4 regions of the Telluria sp. RT2P19 genome follow, and region 3 is predicted to be linked to each of the others. Evidence: predicted binding sites of a transcription regulator. Region 3 holds the regulator's gene; each other region holds the start of a gene.

Region 1 (3,662 bases), on a different contig from region 3:
CAATCTGGAGGCAATTCGCGCGAACGGCATCAAGCTCATCGAAATCGACGGCGAGGAGAAGGTGGCGTCGCAGGTGCGCGCCACCGACGACTACGATGCGGCCGGCGAGCAGGACCTGGTCATCCTGGCGCTGAAGGCGCACCAGGTCGACGGCGTGTCCGCCAAGGTCGGCAAGCTGTTCGGTCCACGGACCGTCGTGGTGACGATGCAGAACGGCATACCGTTCTGGTACTTTCACCGCCATGGCGGCGAATTCGACGGGCGCACCGTGCACAGCGTCGACGCCGGTGGGGTCCTTGCGCGCCGGATTCCACCCGAGCGGGTGCTCGGTTGCGTGGTCTATCCGGCCGCCGAACTGGTGGCGCCGGGCGTCATCCGGCACATCGAAGGCGCGCGCTTTCCACTGGGCGAGCTGGACGGCACGTCGAGCGAGCGGGTGGAGGCGGTCGCGGCCTGCTTCCAGCAGGCCGGCTTCAAGTCGCCGGTGCTCGACAATATCCGCGCCGAGATCTGGCTCAAGCTGTGGGGCAACGTCAGCTTCAACCCGATCAGCGCACTGGCGCATTCGACCCTGGTCGACATCTGCCAGTATCCGCTCACGCGCGAGCTGGCCGCGGCCATGATGCGCGAGGCGGAAGCGGTCGCCAGCAAGCTGGGCATCACGTTCAGGGTCACGCTGGACCGGCGCATCGAGGGCGCCGAAAAGATCGGCAAGCACAAGACCTCGATGCTGCAGGACGTGGAGGCGGGCCGGGGACCGGAAATCGACGCCCTGGTCGGTTCGGTGATCGAGCTGGCGCGCATGACCGACACGCCAACGCCGCATATCGATTCGGCCTATGCGCTGGTGAAGCTGCTGGAGCAGACCATGACCGAGGAACGCGGCGGGGTGCGGCTGCAGCGGCTGGCCACGGCCTGAACGGGTGTAGCGACACGCAACCGGTTTCGCATGAAAACCACCGCCGCCCCCGCGCGAGGCGGCGGCCCGGTCTGCCTGCGTTACCGCGACGCTTGCAAGCCTGGGCCCCCGCCTTCGCGGGGCGACGTGCTGGCGCCGGCGAACATGGCTACTTCGTCAGCCCTTCAGATCTTCCCCCGATTCTTCAGGCGGCTCAGCGTCTCTGGCGACAGGTTCAGGTATGCCGCCAGTTCCTTCTTCGGCAGCCGTTCGAACAGGTCGGGGTGCTTGCGCATGAAGCGGTGCACCCGGCCCGGCGCATCGAGCAGATGCAGCGTGATGGTGTGCGCCATGATGCCGCTCATCAGGTTCATGACCTCGTACTCGAACGCCTGCTTCACGGTGCTGTGACTGCGCATGTAGTCGACCCACTGCGGCAGCGGCATGCGCGCCACCCGCACCTTGGTGACGCAGGCGATGCTGAATGGCGTCGGCATCTTCAGGCACCAGGCGGCGTAGCTGGTTTCGATATCGCGTTCCGCCGAGAAGCGCAGGATCATTTCTTTCGCTTCCTGGTTGGAGACCTGGCGCTTGAGGATGCCGTCCAGGATGAAGTACTGCGACATCTCTTGCACGCCCTGGTTCATCAGCAAGTCGCCCTTCTGGTGATTCTCGATCGTCAAATAAGGTTCCAGCGCCGCCATTTCGCTGTCGCGCAGTTCCTTGAGAACCACGTTCTGCTTCAGTTGAAGGCGAATGATGTTTCGTTCCGAGTGATTTGCAATAGTCGTCATGAACGCGGCCGTTTAGCGAGATTCTCGCATCATGCGGCCAAAATTGACCATGGTCAATGAGACAAATCAGGGGCGCTGGCTATGATGGTTTGCGGGCGTTACACACCGCGTTCTGCCCGGATCGACAATAACTGGAGACAGCAATGACTAACCACGTATCGGTAGACGTGACCGACGGCTTCCACCTGGTAATCGATGCGCTGAAACACAACGACATCGATACGATTTTCGGCCTGGTCGGCATTCCGATTACCGACCTGGCGCGCCTGGCGCAGGCCGAGGGGATGCGCTTCATCGGCTTTCGTCATGAACAGAACGCCGGCAATGCCGCGGCGATCGCCGGCTATATGACGCAAAAGCCGGGTATTTGCCTGACCGTCTCGGCGCCGGGCTTCCTCAACGGCCTGACAGCACTGGCCAATGCGACCACCAACTGCTTCCCGATGATCCTGATTTCCGGGTCGAGCGAACGCGAGATCGTCGACCTGCAACAGGGCGACTATGAAGAAATGGATCAGCTGAACGCGGCCAAGCCCTACGCCAAGGCGTCCTACCGCATCAACAAGGCCGAGGACATCGGCGTCGGCGTCGCGCGTGCGATTCGCGCCGCCGTGTCGGGCCGCCCGGGCGGCGTCTATCTCGACCTGCCGGCGCAGCTGCTGGCGCAGACCATCGAGGCCGGCCACGCCAAGCGCTCCCTGATCAAGGTGGTCGACCCGGTGCCGCGCCAGATCCCAAGCCAGGATGCGGTGCAGCGCGCGCTGGCGCTGCTCAAGGGCGCGAAAAAGCCGCTGATCCTGCTCGGCAAGGGCGCCGCCTACGCCCAGGCCGACGACGACATCCGCGCGCTGGTCGAGCGCACCGGCATTCCCTACCTGCCGATGTCGATGGCCAAGGGCCTGCTGCCGGATACCCACGCCCAGTCGGCTTCGGCGGCGCGCTCCTATGTACTGGCCGAGGCCGACGTCGTGGTGCTGATCGGCGCGCGCCTGAACTGGCTGCTGGCCCATGGCAAGGGCAAGACCTGGGGCAAACCCAAGCAGTTCGTCCAGATCGATATCTCGCCGACCGAAATCGACAGCAACGTGGCGATCGCCGCGCCGCTGATCGGCGATATCGGCTCGTGCGTGGCGGCCCTGCTCGACGGCCTCGACGGCGCCGGCATCGCCCGGCCCGACGCGGAATGGCTCGGCCCGATCGCCGAACGCAAGGAGCAGAACACGGCCAAGATGGCGGCGCTGCTCAACCGCGATGCGGCGCCGATGAACTTCCACACCGCGCTGCGGGCCATCCGCGACGTGCTGAAGGACCATCCGGACATCAACCTGGTCAACGAGGGCGCCAATACCCTCGACTATGCGCGCAGCATCGTCGACCAGTACCAGCCGCGCAAGCGTTTCGACTCCGGCACCTGGGGCATCATGGGCATCGGCATGGGCTACGCGATCGGCGCGGCCGTCGTCAGCGGCAAGCCGGTGGTCGCGATCGAGGGCGACAGCGCCTTCGGTTTCAGCGGCATGGAACTCGAGACGATCTGCCGCTACGAGCTGCCGGTCACGACGATCATCTTCAACAACAACGGCGTGTACCGCGGCACCGACGTCAATCCGACCGGCGGCAAGGACGTGGCCCCGACCGTGTTCGTCAAGAACGCCCGCTACGACAAGATGATCGAGGCCTTCGGCGGCATCGGTTACCACGCGACCACCCCGGAAGAACTGGCCAGCGCGCTGGCCGAGGCGATCGCCGCCGGCAAGCCCGCCCTGATCAATGCCGTGATCGACGAGACCGCCGGCACCGAGAGCGGCCGCCTGACCAATCTGAATCCGCAAAGCAACGCAAAAAAGTGACATGACAGGCATGACAGCGACACGCACGACCGCCGGCGCCCACGGGGCCGCCGGCGGGGCCCGCAATATCGACTGAATAAAGGAGACTGACATCATGAGCAAACCACTCGAAGGTATCAA
Region 2 (3,662 bases), on a different contig from region 3:
TCGACAGGTCGAGGTTGCCGCTGGCGATTTCCTGCGACGCCGTATCGATCGAGCGCACCGCATTCATCACGCTGTGCAGGGCCGCGTTCAGGCGCGCGATGGTGTGGTCCAGTGCGCGCGCGGTGTCGTCGATCTCGTCGCGTCCACGCGCCCTGAGCGGCGGCGCGTCGAGCCGGCCCTCGGCCAGTTCGCCGACGGTGCGCGCGATCGCGTTGATCCCGGCCAGCATCGAGCGGCGCACCAGCATCGTCACCACCAGCGACAACCCGATCGACAACAGCACCAGGCCGGCCATGCTCCATCCCAGGCTGCGAAACTCCGCCTTGGCGGCGGCGTGCGCGTTCTCGCTCATCTTTTTCTCGAGCTGGGCCAGGCGGATCAACTCGGCGTCGAGGGCGCCGAACTGCTGCTCGGCCTTCTGCATCGCGTTGGTGGCGATCGACTGGTCGACCGAGGCCATTTCGACCGTCTCGCCGACCGCCTTGCGGTAGCGCGCGAGCGCCGCCTGCGAGGCTTCGATCGGCGCGCGTTCATCCGGCTCGGCGCCGTGGGCGAACTGGCCCAGCCTGTCGCCGATGGCGGCGTGTCTGCGCCCGATGTCCGCCGTCAGGGCCGCCAGCCGGTTCCGGGCGAAGCTGCCGTTGACCCAGGCCAGCAACTGGTAGGTGTTGGCGTGCGCGAAGCGCGCCTCGCCGGCGACGTCGGCCACCGCCTGCAGGCGCGCCGCGCGCACCTGCACCATGTGTTCGAGCGACGCGTTCTGGCGCACCATGCCGTAGTAGGCGGCTGCCGAGAGCAGGGTCAGCAGGACGAGCACGAGTCCCGGGGCCAGCAGCAGTTTCTGGCCGATCCGCAGTTTGTTCAGCATGGGAATCACTCCGCAAGAATGGCCGCCAGCACGGTGCGCGCTGGCGGCGGGGCAGGGCTTACTTCTTGTAGATGCCGGCTTCGAGTACCACGTCATCGACCAGCAGGATATACGTGGTCTTCGGCTCGATCTTGCCGCTCGTCGGGTTCTTGTACTGGTAATCGACCCACCCCTTGCCCTTGGCGGCGGCCAGTTCGATGATCTCGCGCCGATACTTCTTGCCGTTCGCATCCGGCACGTCGGTCAAATCCTTGCCGACGATCGACGGGTTATAAGGGTGGGCCAGCACGATGCCGGTCTTGACGTCGCGCAAATCGACATACAGCGCGCCCTGGACGAAACTCGGGTCCCTGGCATTAATCAGCTTCATCATCTGCGCCTTTCCCTTGGCCTTGATCAGGGCGGCGCCGCGCTCGGCCATCGCGACGGCGTCTTTCTCGGTCGGCTCATTGGCCAGGGCAGTGGCGCTGGCCAGTCCCAGGCACAGGGCGGCGGCAGTGGCGATCATCTTCATGGGCGGCTTCCTTTTCGTGTGTCTTCCGTGGAATATTTCTCAAGTGCACGTACTAATGTAGCGAGCCGCGCTCACGCCGGATTGCGTTCGCACAAGGGCAGATACCGAGCGCCGTCCGCGTTGTACCGTTGCCTCATTCGTGGCTACTACGGCGCAGGTTTGTCGCCGCCCGGCATCGGCGCATACTCAGGTTGATTGATGGCAATTCCTGTGCATGGGCGTTCCCTAAGATGAATGCTTCCCGGCAAGTCGCTGCCGGTCCCATCATCCCCCTGGAGAATCCTCGTGGCCACGACTGCATCGACGCCTTCCAAGTTCAAGCCTTACACGCGCCAGACCGTCGTCACTTCACGCCAATGGGAACGGCTCACACCCGAGCTGCAGGAAGCCGTACAGGTGGTGTCCCATGTGCTGCCGTTTCGCACCAATGCCTATGTGATGGATGAGCTGATCGACTGGAAGCGCGTGCCGGACGATCCGATCTACCGCCTGACCTTCCCGCACCGCGACATGCTGCCGGCCCAGGAATACGCGCAGTTGCGCGAGCTGGTGCTGTACAGGAAGGACGCCGCCGCGATTGCGCGCCTGGCGCACGCCATCCGCATGCGCATGAACCCGCACCCGGCCGGCCAGATGACGCACAACGTGCCGCGCGTGAACGATGCGCCGCTCAGGGGCCTGCAGCACAAGTACAAGGAAACGGTGCTGTTCTTTCCCAGCGCCGGCCAGACCTGCCATGCCTATTGCACCTTTTGCTTTCGCTGGCCGCAGTTCGTCGGCATGGAAGACATGAAGTTCGATGCGCGCGAATGCGGCGAGCTGGTGGCCTATCTCGAGATGCATCCGGAGGTAACCGACGTCCTGATCACCGGCGGCGACCCGATGATCATGAATACGCGCTCGCTCGCCGAATGCATCGAGCCGCTGCTGGCGCCCGAGCTGGCCCACATCCAGAACATCCGCCTCGGCACCAAGTCGGTCGCCTACTGGCCGCAGCGCTTCGTGTCGGACAAGGACAGCGACGACTTGCTGCGCTTGTTCGAGAAGGTGGTGGCGAGCGGGAAGAACCTGGCCATCATGGGCCACTACAACCACGCGGTCGAGATCCGCCAGCCGATCGCCCAGCAGGCGGTCAAGCGCATCGTCGGCACCGGCGCTACCCTGCGCATGCAGGGCCCCCTGATCCGCCACATCAACGAAGACCCGAAGAGCTGGGCCGAGCTGTGGACTACCGGCGTGCGCCTGGGCGCGATCCCCTATTACATGTTCGTCGAGCGCGACACCGGCCCGCGCGACTACTTCGCCCTGCCGCTGGCGCGCGCCCACGAGATCTTCCAGCAGGCGTATTCGATGGTTTCGGGCCTGTCGCGCACCGTGCGCGGGCCGTCGATGAGCGCCTTCCCCGGCAAGGTCGTCATCGACGGCGTGGTGACCATCAATGGCGAAAAGCTGTTCGCGCTGCAGTTCCTGCAGGCGCGCAATCCCGAGTGGGTGCGGCGCCCGTTCTTCGCCAAGTACGACGCCAATGCGACCTGGCTCGACCAGTTGACACCCGCCTTCGGGCGCGACCGCTTCTTCTTCGAGCTGGAAAGCGGCGCCCCGCTGCCCGGTCCCGGCGGGCGCGTGATCCCGCTGGTGCCGCTGGGCGAGCGCGGCGCCGCCCAGCCCGACGCGGCGTGAGCGACAAGCCGGGTCCGGCGATGCCGCCCGCTTGCGCCCTGGCGGCGCCTGGCCCCCTGCGCCGGTCCGGCGTAGGGGTATTCCTCTACGTGTTCCTGCCGTTCGCGCTGGGGCACTTCCTGTCTTCGCTGCTGCGCAACGCGAACGCGGTGCTGGCCCCGCACCTGGTGGGCGCGCTGGCGCTCACGCCGGGCCAGCTCGGGCTGCTCACCAGCGCCTTCTTCTTCACCTTCGCCCTGGTCCAGCTGCCGGTCGGGATGGCGCTGGACCGCTACGGGCCGCGCCGCGTGCAGGTGGCGCTGCTGCTGCTCGCGTCCTGCGGCGCGCTGCTGTTCGCGCACTGCAGTACCTTTCATGGCCTGCTGGCGGCGCGCGCCGTCATGGGCTGCGGCCTGGGCGGCTGCTTCATGGCGGCGGTCAAGGCCTTGTCCACCTGGGTCGCGCCGGATAGGCTGGCGTCGGTGCACGGTTACCTGATCGCGGTGGGTGGCATGGGTGCGGCCAGCGCCACCATGCCGGTGCGCGCCGTGCTCGAATACACCGACTGGCGCGGCCTGTTTTGCCTGCTGGCGGCGCTGGTGGCCTGTACCGGGCTGTTGA
Region 3 (3,662 bases):
AGTCGAGATGGCTGCGCAGCCGCCTCCAGGCCGGGTAGATGAGGAGGGCGGCGACCAGCCCGTAAGCGAGGTAGCGCCCGGCGGCCAGCTGGATCGGCAGGAATGCGGGCGCCAGTGCCGGCGCCAGGAAGACCAGGCCCCATAGCGCGCCGGCGGCGATCCCGGCGCCGACGCCGGCCAGGATGGAAAGACCGGTCGCGCCGGTGGTGGTGTGCATGTGAATCTCCTTCGATGAACGGAGATTGTCGATGCTGGAGCAGCGGTTGTCCTGGCCGGAACTACTGCGGGTTTGACGCGCTCTCCCGACTTGCGCGCCGATAGGCGGCGGGCGTGGCGTCGCAAGCGCGGCGCATGGCGCGCGTCAGGCTGGTCTGGTCCGAGAAACCGCAGGCGAGCGCGATATCGGCCACGCTGCGGCTGGTGCCGGCCAGCAGGCCGCGTGCGCGATCGAGGCGGCAGTCCAGCAGCCAGGCATGCGGCGTTCGGCCAAGCTCTTCGCGAAACACGGCGTGCAGGCGGCTCACGCTCAGGTTGGCGGCGCGCGCCATCGATTCGGTGCTCCAGTCCAGACCGGGCGCGGACTCGATGCGCGCCAGCAGTACGGCCAGGCGCGAGCTGGCGCGCGGCGTATCAAGGCTCAGGGTGTCGAGCAGCAGCGGGGCCCAGCCCTGCACCAGCGCCGGCGCCGGAGCGGCCTCGCGCGCCATGAGGCCCATGAACTCGATCAGCTTGCGCGCGGGTGGGCCCAGCGCGATGAAGGGCCGCTCCAGCAGGCCCTGCCAGGGACCGTGCCCGAAGGCGGTGCGCTCGACGTCGACGATCAGCGAACAGTTGGCGGCCTGGCTCGATTGCGCATGCCAGGCGCCGGGCGCGACCAGCGCGCCGTGCAGGGGATCGAGCCGGCCGCGCCGCTCCTCGATGTCGAGCAGCACGTCTCCATGCACCGGCAGCACCAGCTGGGCGAAGTCGTGGCGGTCGCCCCGGTGCACGCGATCGTAGCTGCGCAAGTGCAGGTCGCAGGAGGGCCGCGCAATCATGGTCTTTACGCCATCGGACTGCACACGTCGGTGCCGGCTGCCAGCGCCTTCAGCTTGGGCTGGTCGAGCAGGGTGACTTCGCGCTTGTCGACTTCGAGCCAGCCCTGCTTCTTGAAGCGCGACAGCAGGCGGCTGATGCTCTCGATGGTCAGGCCAAGGTAGTTGCCGATGTCTTCGCGCGACATGCGCAGCTGGAAACGGTCGGCGGCGTAGCCGCGCGCGGCGTAGCGGGCCGACAGGTTCACCAGGAAGACGGCGAAACGCTGCTCGGCACGCATATTGCCCAGCAACAGCATGACGTTCTGCTCGCGCGTGATTTCCTGGCTCATGATGCGGTGGAAGTGGCGCAGCAGCGTCGGCACCTCGCCGAACAGGTCTTCCAGGCGCGCGAACGGGATCTCGCACACTTCGCTGTCTTCGAGTGCGACGGCGTCGCAGTGGTGCGTGCCGCTGATCGCATCCATGCCGAGCAACTCGCCGGCCATCTGGAAGCCGGTGATCTGGGCCACCCCGGCCGCATTCACCTGGTAGGTCTTGAAGTGGCCGAAGCGCACCGCGTACAGGTTGCGGAAAGGCTCGCCCACGGCGTACAGGCGTTCGTCGCGCTCGAGCCGGCGGCGCCGGCCGATGATCTTGTCCAGGCGGTCGATCTCGGCTTCTTCCAGTCCCATCGGCAGGCATAGCCGGTGCATGCTGCACTGCGCGCAAGACTTCAGTGCATGGAGATTCAGGGACGGCTCGGACTGCCGGGACAGGGACTGGCTCATGGGGATGGTCGCTTTATTCGGTACACCGGGAATTATAGACCCCTTGCACGGCGTGCCTACGGGCAAGGCAGAAACCTGCGCTAAATAAGGAACAAACAAGGAACTTTTGTTGCGATTCGATCGGCATGTGTTCAAAAACGACTCAACAATGATAAAAATGACATCGTCAATCGTGCGCGTCGGTGCTGTGCTTACCATGTGCATTCGACTTCGGGGGAGTTCATATGTTCGGCTTGACCGCACTGGAGCTGGCGCGCATCCAGTTCGCCTTCACGATTTCCTTTCACATCATCTTCCCCGCGATCACTATCGGCATGGCCAGCTATCTGGCCGTGCTCGAGGCGTGCTGGCTCAAGACGAAGCGCCAGGTCTACGTCGACCTCTACCATTTCTGGCTCAGGATCTTCGCGGTCGCCTTCGGCATGGGCGTGGTGTCGGGCATCGTGATGGCCTACCAGATCGGGACCAACTGGAGCTACCTGTCCGAGTTCGCCGGCAGCGTCATGGGCCCGCTGCTCACCTACGAGGTGCTGACCGCCTTCTTCCTGGAGGCCGGCTTCCTGGGCGTGATGCTGTTCGGCTGGAACCGGGTCGGGCCGCAACTGCACTTCCTTGCCACCTGCATGGTCGCCATCGGCACGCTGATCTCCTCGACCTGGATCCTGGGCGCCAACAGCTGGATGCAGACGCCCCAGGGCTACGCCATCGAGGGCGGCCGCATGATCCCGGTCGACTGGCTGGCCATCGTCTTCAACCCCTCCTTTCCGTATCGCCTGATGCACATGGTGGTGGCGGCCTACCTGGCCACGGCCCTCATCGTCGGCGCGTCCGCCGCCTGGCACCTCCTGCACGGTCGCGACAACAAGAACGTGCGCAAGATGCTGTCGATGGCGATGTGGATGATCCTGCTGGTGGCGCCGGTCCAGGCCGTGATCGGCGATTTCCATGGCCTGAACACGCTCAAGCACCAGCCGGCCAAGCTGGCGGCGATGGAGGGCCACTGGCAAAACACGCCGGGCGAGGCGGTGCCATTGATCCTGTTCGGCATTCCCGACATGGAGCGCGAGGAAACCCGCTACGCGGTCGAGATACCCTACCTGGGCAGCATCATCCTGACACATACGCTGCGCGGCCAGTTCCCGGGCCTGAAGGAATTCCCGCGCGCAGACCGTCCCAACTCCCTGATCGTGTTCTGGAGTTTCCGCACCATGGTGGGACTGGGCCTGTTGATGATCGCGCTCGGGGCCTGGAGCCTGTGGCTCAGGCGTGGAGGGCGAATCTACGGCAAGCGGCTGTTCCTGCGCTTTGCCCTGGCGATGGGGCCGGCCGGCCTGGTCGCCATCCTGGCCGGCTGGATCACGACCGAGGTCGGCCGCCAGCCATGGGTGATCTACGGCGTGCTGCGCACGGCCGATGCGGTGTCGCCGCACAGCGCGACCACGATGGGCGTGACCCTGGGGATGTTCGTCGTGGCCTACCTGTTCGTGTTCGGCGCCGGCACCGTCTACCTGCTGCGCCTGATTCACAAGGGGCCGCAGCACTTCGTCCTGAACCGGCCGCCCGAGGGCGGGCCGGGTGAAGGGCGCACGCCGATGCGGCCGCTGTCGGCGGCCGATGTCGACAACGACGGCAGCATCAGGGGCAATATCGACGACAACCCCGACGGCAACCCCGACCAACCGACGCGGAGCTGAGCATGGGCATCGACACATCCGTTATCTGGATCCTGATCATTTTCTTCGCGGTCTTCATGTACGTGCTGCTCGACGGCTTCGACCTGGGCATCGGCATGCTGTTCCCGTTTACGCCGAAAAAGCGCGACCGCGACACCATGATGAATTCCGTCGCGCCGGTCTGG
Region 4 (3,662 bases), on a different contig from region 3:
TCGCGTGGCGCAGACGGGCAGCGTCGAGGTGCCCGCCCTGTTCGAGGTCCAGCGCTACGGCGCCGTGCTGCAGATGACGTCGACCGTGCAGGCGCGCCTGCGCGACGACGTGCAGCTGGACGAGATCTTCGACGCGCTGTACCCCTGCGGTTCGATCACCGGCGCCCCCAAGCGGCGCGCGATGGAGATCATCCATGAACTCGAGCCGGACGCGCGCGGCATCTATACCGGCGCGATCGGCTGGTTCGATCCGGCGCCGCCGGGCCGCGGCTATGGCGACTTCTGCCTGTCGGTGCCAATCCGGACCCTGTCGCTCGGCCCCGCGCAAGGCGGCGCGCCGCACGGCAGCGTGCAAGACGGCCTGCGAACCGGCGAGCTGGGCGTGGGCGCCGGCATCGTGCACGACAGCGATGCGCAGTCCGAATTCGCCGAGTGTCTGTTGAAGGCGCGCTTCCTGACCGGCCTGCACAACGAATTCGAGATCTTCGAAACCGTCCGCGCCTCGCGCGAGCATGGCTGTCGCCACCTCGAACAGCATCTCGACCGCCTGGCCGCATCGTGCGCCTATTTCGGTTTTGCGTTCGACCGCGGCGCGGCGCACATGGCGCTGCTGCAAGCCAGCGAAGCGCTGCCTTCCGATGCGCTGCACCGCTTGCGCCTGGCCGTGTCGCATACCGGCGACATGACCCTCGCCGCGGGCGAGCTGGCGCCCTTGCACGAACCGGTGACGCTGCTGCTGGCCGACGAGCTCACACACAGCGGCGACGTCTTCCTGCGCCACAAGACCAGCATCCGCAGCCGCTACGACGCGGCGTGGAAGGCGGCCGAGGCGCAAGGCGCCTTCGATGCGCTGTTCTTCAACGAGCGGGGCGAGTTGACCGAAGGAGGACGCAGCACCGTGTTCGTGCGCTTCGAGGACGTCTGGCTCACGCCGCCACTATCGGCCGGCGTGCTGCCGGGCGTGATGCGCGCCGTGATGCTCGCCGCGCCGGCATGGCATGCGCGCGAAGCCGTGATCACGCGCGCCATGCTTGAGCAAGCCGACGACATCGTGGTCTGCAACGCCTTGCGCGGACCGCTGCGCGCCGTCCTCGCGGCTGCATGAGTCCGACCGGCAGCGCGCCGTCGTCGCGCCAATGCCGGCGCATGCGCTGCACACTGTCTTGCTGCGGCTGGCGCCGAACATGATCTGAAGCCTGGTTCACGCCCTGCCCGTCTGCCTGCCCGCTGCTTTTGCTGGAAGCTCGCGCAGGAAGACGGGGGACGTGATCGGCTTGGGTGATCGGCTTGGGTGATCGGCCTAGAAGCGGTAGCCCACGCCCAGTCCCACCAGGACCGGATCGACCTTCAGGTGGCTGGCCTTGGCGCCGCCGACATACACATCGCTGCGCAGGTTGAGCTTCTTGACGTCGGCATTGATCGACCAGCGTTCATTCAGGCGAAGATTGACGCCGGCCTGCAGCGCCAGGCCCCAGCTGTCGTTTTCCAGGTCGCCGGCGCCATCGAGCAGCTTGATGCTCGACATGCGGGTGTAGTTCACGCCGGCGCCGAGGTACGGACTGATGGCCGCGCCGGGGGCGAAGTGGTATTGCAGGCTGAGGGTCGGCGGCAGGTGCTTGAAGGTGCCGATCTCGGCGCCATCCAGGCGCGCCTTGTGCTTCTGTGGATACGTCAGGACCAGTTCGGCCGCGATGTGCGGGGTGAAGAAGTAGCTGATGTCCAGTTCGGGAATGGTCTTGCTGCTGACTTCGAGGCGGTCCGCCGCGCCGACGCCACCGATCGGCGTCGACTTGTTGTCCGGGTCGACGTGCACGGCGCGGGCGCGCACCAGCCATGGGGTTTCCTGGGCCATCGCTTGCGCAGCGCTCATGGCGATCAGGGCCAGCAGCATGGTTTTCATCGTCGTTTTCATCTTTTTCTTACCTTTCTTCGTTTTCATGTCATCTGCGACGAAGGTAAGCTTATTGATGTGAAGTAAAACAAACTATGATCTACATCAAAATGACCATGCTATTAGTATGGTTTATAAAACGTCTATCTCCCAGGTTATATCTGTGAGCGAGCATACGCATTCGACAGAACGCCCCATGCGCAGCATCGCCGGTCGGGCCCTGATGGCGTTCGCGCTCGCGCAGCCGAACGCCACGCGGTGGACGTCAAAGAACAGAGTGGACAGGCGCTCGGCTTCTATGAGCACATGCGATCCGCGGTGCAAGGACGTTCCGGGCAGGACCCGTTCGGGAACACCCTCTCCGATCCTGCACCCGGCGCTTACAGCGCCGCTTCGATCTTCCCGGTCAGCTGCGGATCTTCCGGCGTGACCTTGCTCGGGAAGTAGTCGAGCACCTTGCCGTCTCGGCCGATCAGGTACTTGGTGAAGTTCCACTTCGGTTCCTGGCCGGTGGCCTTGATCAGCTGCGCATGCAGCGGATTGGCTTGCGGGCCCTTCACCGAACTCTTGGCGAACATCGGGAACTTGACGCCATAGGTGTTGAAGCACAGGTCGGCGATTTCCTTTGCGCTGCCCGGCTCCTGCTGGCCGAAGTCGTTCGACGGGAAGCCCAGGATCACGAGGCCGCGGCCGCCGTACTTGGCGTAGATTTTCTCGAGACCTTCGTACTGCTTGGTGAAGCCGCAGTAGCTGGCCGTGTTCACCACCAGCACCACCTTGCCGCTGTACTGGCAAAGGTCTTGCGGCGCTTCGTCCTGCAGGCGCTTGAAGCTGTGCTTGAGCACCGCCGGGCATGCGGCCGGGCTCTTGGTCAGCGCGGCGACCGGCGCGGCCTGCGCGCTTGCTGGCTGGGTGAAGCTGGCGGCGGCCGTGGCGGCGAGCAGCAGGGCGATGGTCTTGATCATGGCGTGGTATTGACGGGATTGGAGTGCGACGATTGTAGCGCAAGCGGCAACCCCGGCAACGATCCGTTTTTTATCCTTGCAGGCTGCGGTGCTCGATCTTGATGCAGTGGTTCATGACGACATCGAGCCCCGCGGCGCGCGCCAGGTCGGCGGCGGCCTGGTTTTCGATGTCGAGCTGCATCCACAGGCAGCTGGCGCGCACGGCGATGGCGTCGCGCGCGATCGGTCCGATGTCTTCGGACTTGCGAAAGCAGTCGACGATATCGATGCGCTGGCCGCTGCTGGCGAGGGCGTCGGCCGCATCCTGCAAGGTGGCGTACGCCATTTCGCCGTGGATGGTCTGGCCGGCATAGCTGGGGTTGACGGGCAGGATGCGGTAGCCGTGTTGCTGCAAGTAGGCGCCCACTTCGTTGCTGGCGCGGTCGGCCTTGTCGGACATGCCGACGATGGCGACGGTCTTGCTGTCGCGGAGGATCTGGGTGATGGTTCGCATGCTGGCGTCTCGATGTCGTTATCGTCGCGGCCAGCTTATCAGTTTGTAAGCACTGGCGCTGCACGGTCAAACATGGAAAGATGACGGCTCATCCATCCTGCCTACCTTCCCGAGTATTCCGACATGCGCCCTGGACCTGTTTCACGTTTCGCCGGCGCCCTTGCGCTGGCCTTTTCGATTGGCGGTGCGCACGGCGCCGAGTCCCTGCTGGATGTCGAACGCGCCATCGTGCCGGTCGCCGGCTGGGGCGGCACGCCGTCCGACGCGGCCAAGGCGCACCGCCACCAGATCACCCACATCACGCTGCACCACC

The links. The regulator FNR, encoded in region 3, switches genes on or off when oxygen is low (the NO sensors DNR and NnrR bind a similar motif). The targets are predictions, from matches to a motif close to TTGATNNNNATCAA.
Region 1: the regulator FNR is predicted to act here: its motif matches at 1,736-1,749, upstream of oxc (oxalyl-CoA decarboxylase).
Region 2: the regulator FNR is predicted to act here: its motif matches at 1,574-1,587, upstream of AC56KW_RS03030 (KamA family radical SAM protein).
Region 4: the regulator FNR is predicted to act here: its motif matches at 1,987-2,000, upstream of AC56KW_RS11910 (OmpW/AlkL family protein).

The regions. Positions count from the first base shown of each region.
Region 1 covers NZ_JCASIL010000001.1:399,473-403,134, forward strand. The annotation lists gene AC56KW_RS01710 (2-dehydropantoate 2-reductase) at 1-919, shown strand, start outside; gene AC56KW_RS01715 (Crp/Fnr family transcriptional regulator) at 1,084-1,692, opposite strand; gene oxc (oxalyl-CoA decarboxylase) at 1,836-3,542, shown strand; gene frc (formyl-CoA transferase) at 3,637-3,662, shown strand, end outside.
Region 2 covers NZ_JCASIL010000002.1:192,645-196,306, reverse strand. The annotation lists gene AC56KW_RS03040 (methyl-accepting chemotaxis protein) at 1-868, opposite strand, end outside; gene AC56KW_RS03035 (cache domain-containing protein) at 927-1,382, opposite strand; gene AC56KW_RS03030 (KamA family radical SAM protein) at 1,668-3,062, shown strand; gene AC56KW_RS03025 (MFS transporter) at 3,059-3,662, shown strand, end outside.
Region 3 covers NZ_JCASIL010000003.1:430,857-434,518, reverse strand. The annotation lists gene AC56KW_RS06210 (DMT family transporter) at 1-217, opposite strand, end outside; gene AC56KW_RS06205 (helix-turn-helix transcriptional regulator) at 279-1,037, opposite strand; gene fnr (fumarate/nitrate reduction transcriptional regulator Fnr) at 1,043-1,804, opposite strand; gene AC56KW_RS06195 (cytochrome ubiquinol oxidase subunit I) at 2,029-3,498, shown strand; gene cydB (cytochrome d ubiquinol oxidase subunit II) at 3,501-3,662, shown strand, end outside.
Region 4 covers NZ_JCASIL010000008.1:43,508-47,169, reverse strand. The annotation lists gene pabB (aminodeoxychorismate synthase component I) at 1-1,105, shown strand, start outside; gene AC56KW_RS11910 (OmpW/AlkL family protein) at 1,301-1,912, opposite strand; gene AC56KW_RS11905 (glutathione peroxidase) at 2,272-2,856, opposite strand; gene AC56KW_RS11900 (CoA-binding protein) at 2,927-3,349, opposite strand; gene AC56KW_RS11895 (peptidoglycan recognition protein family protein) at 3,473-3,662, shown strand, end outside.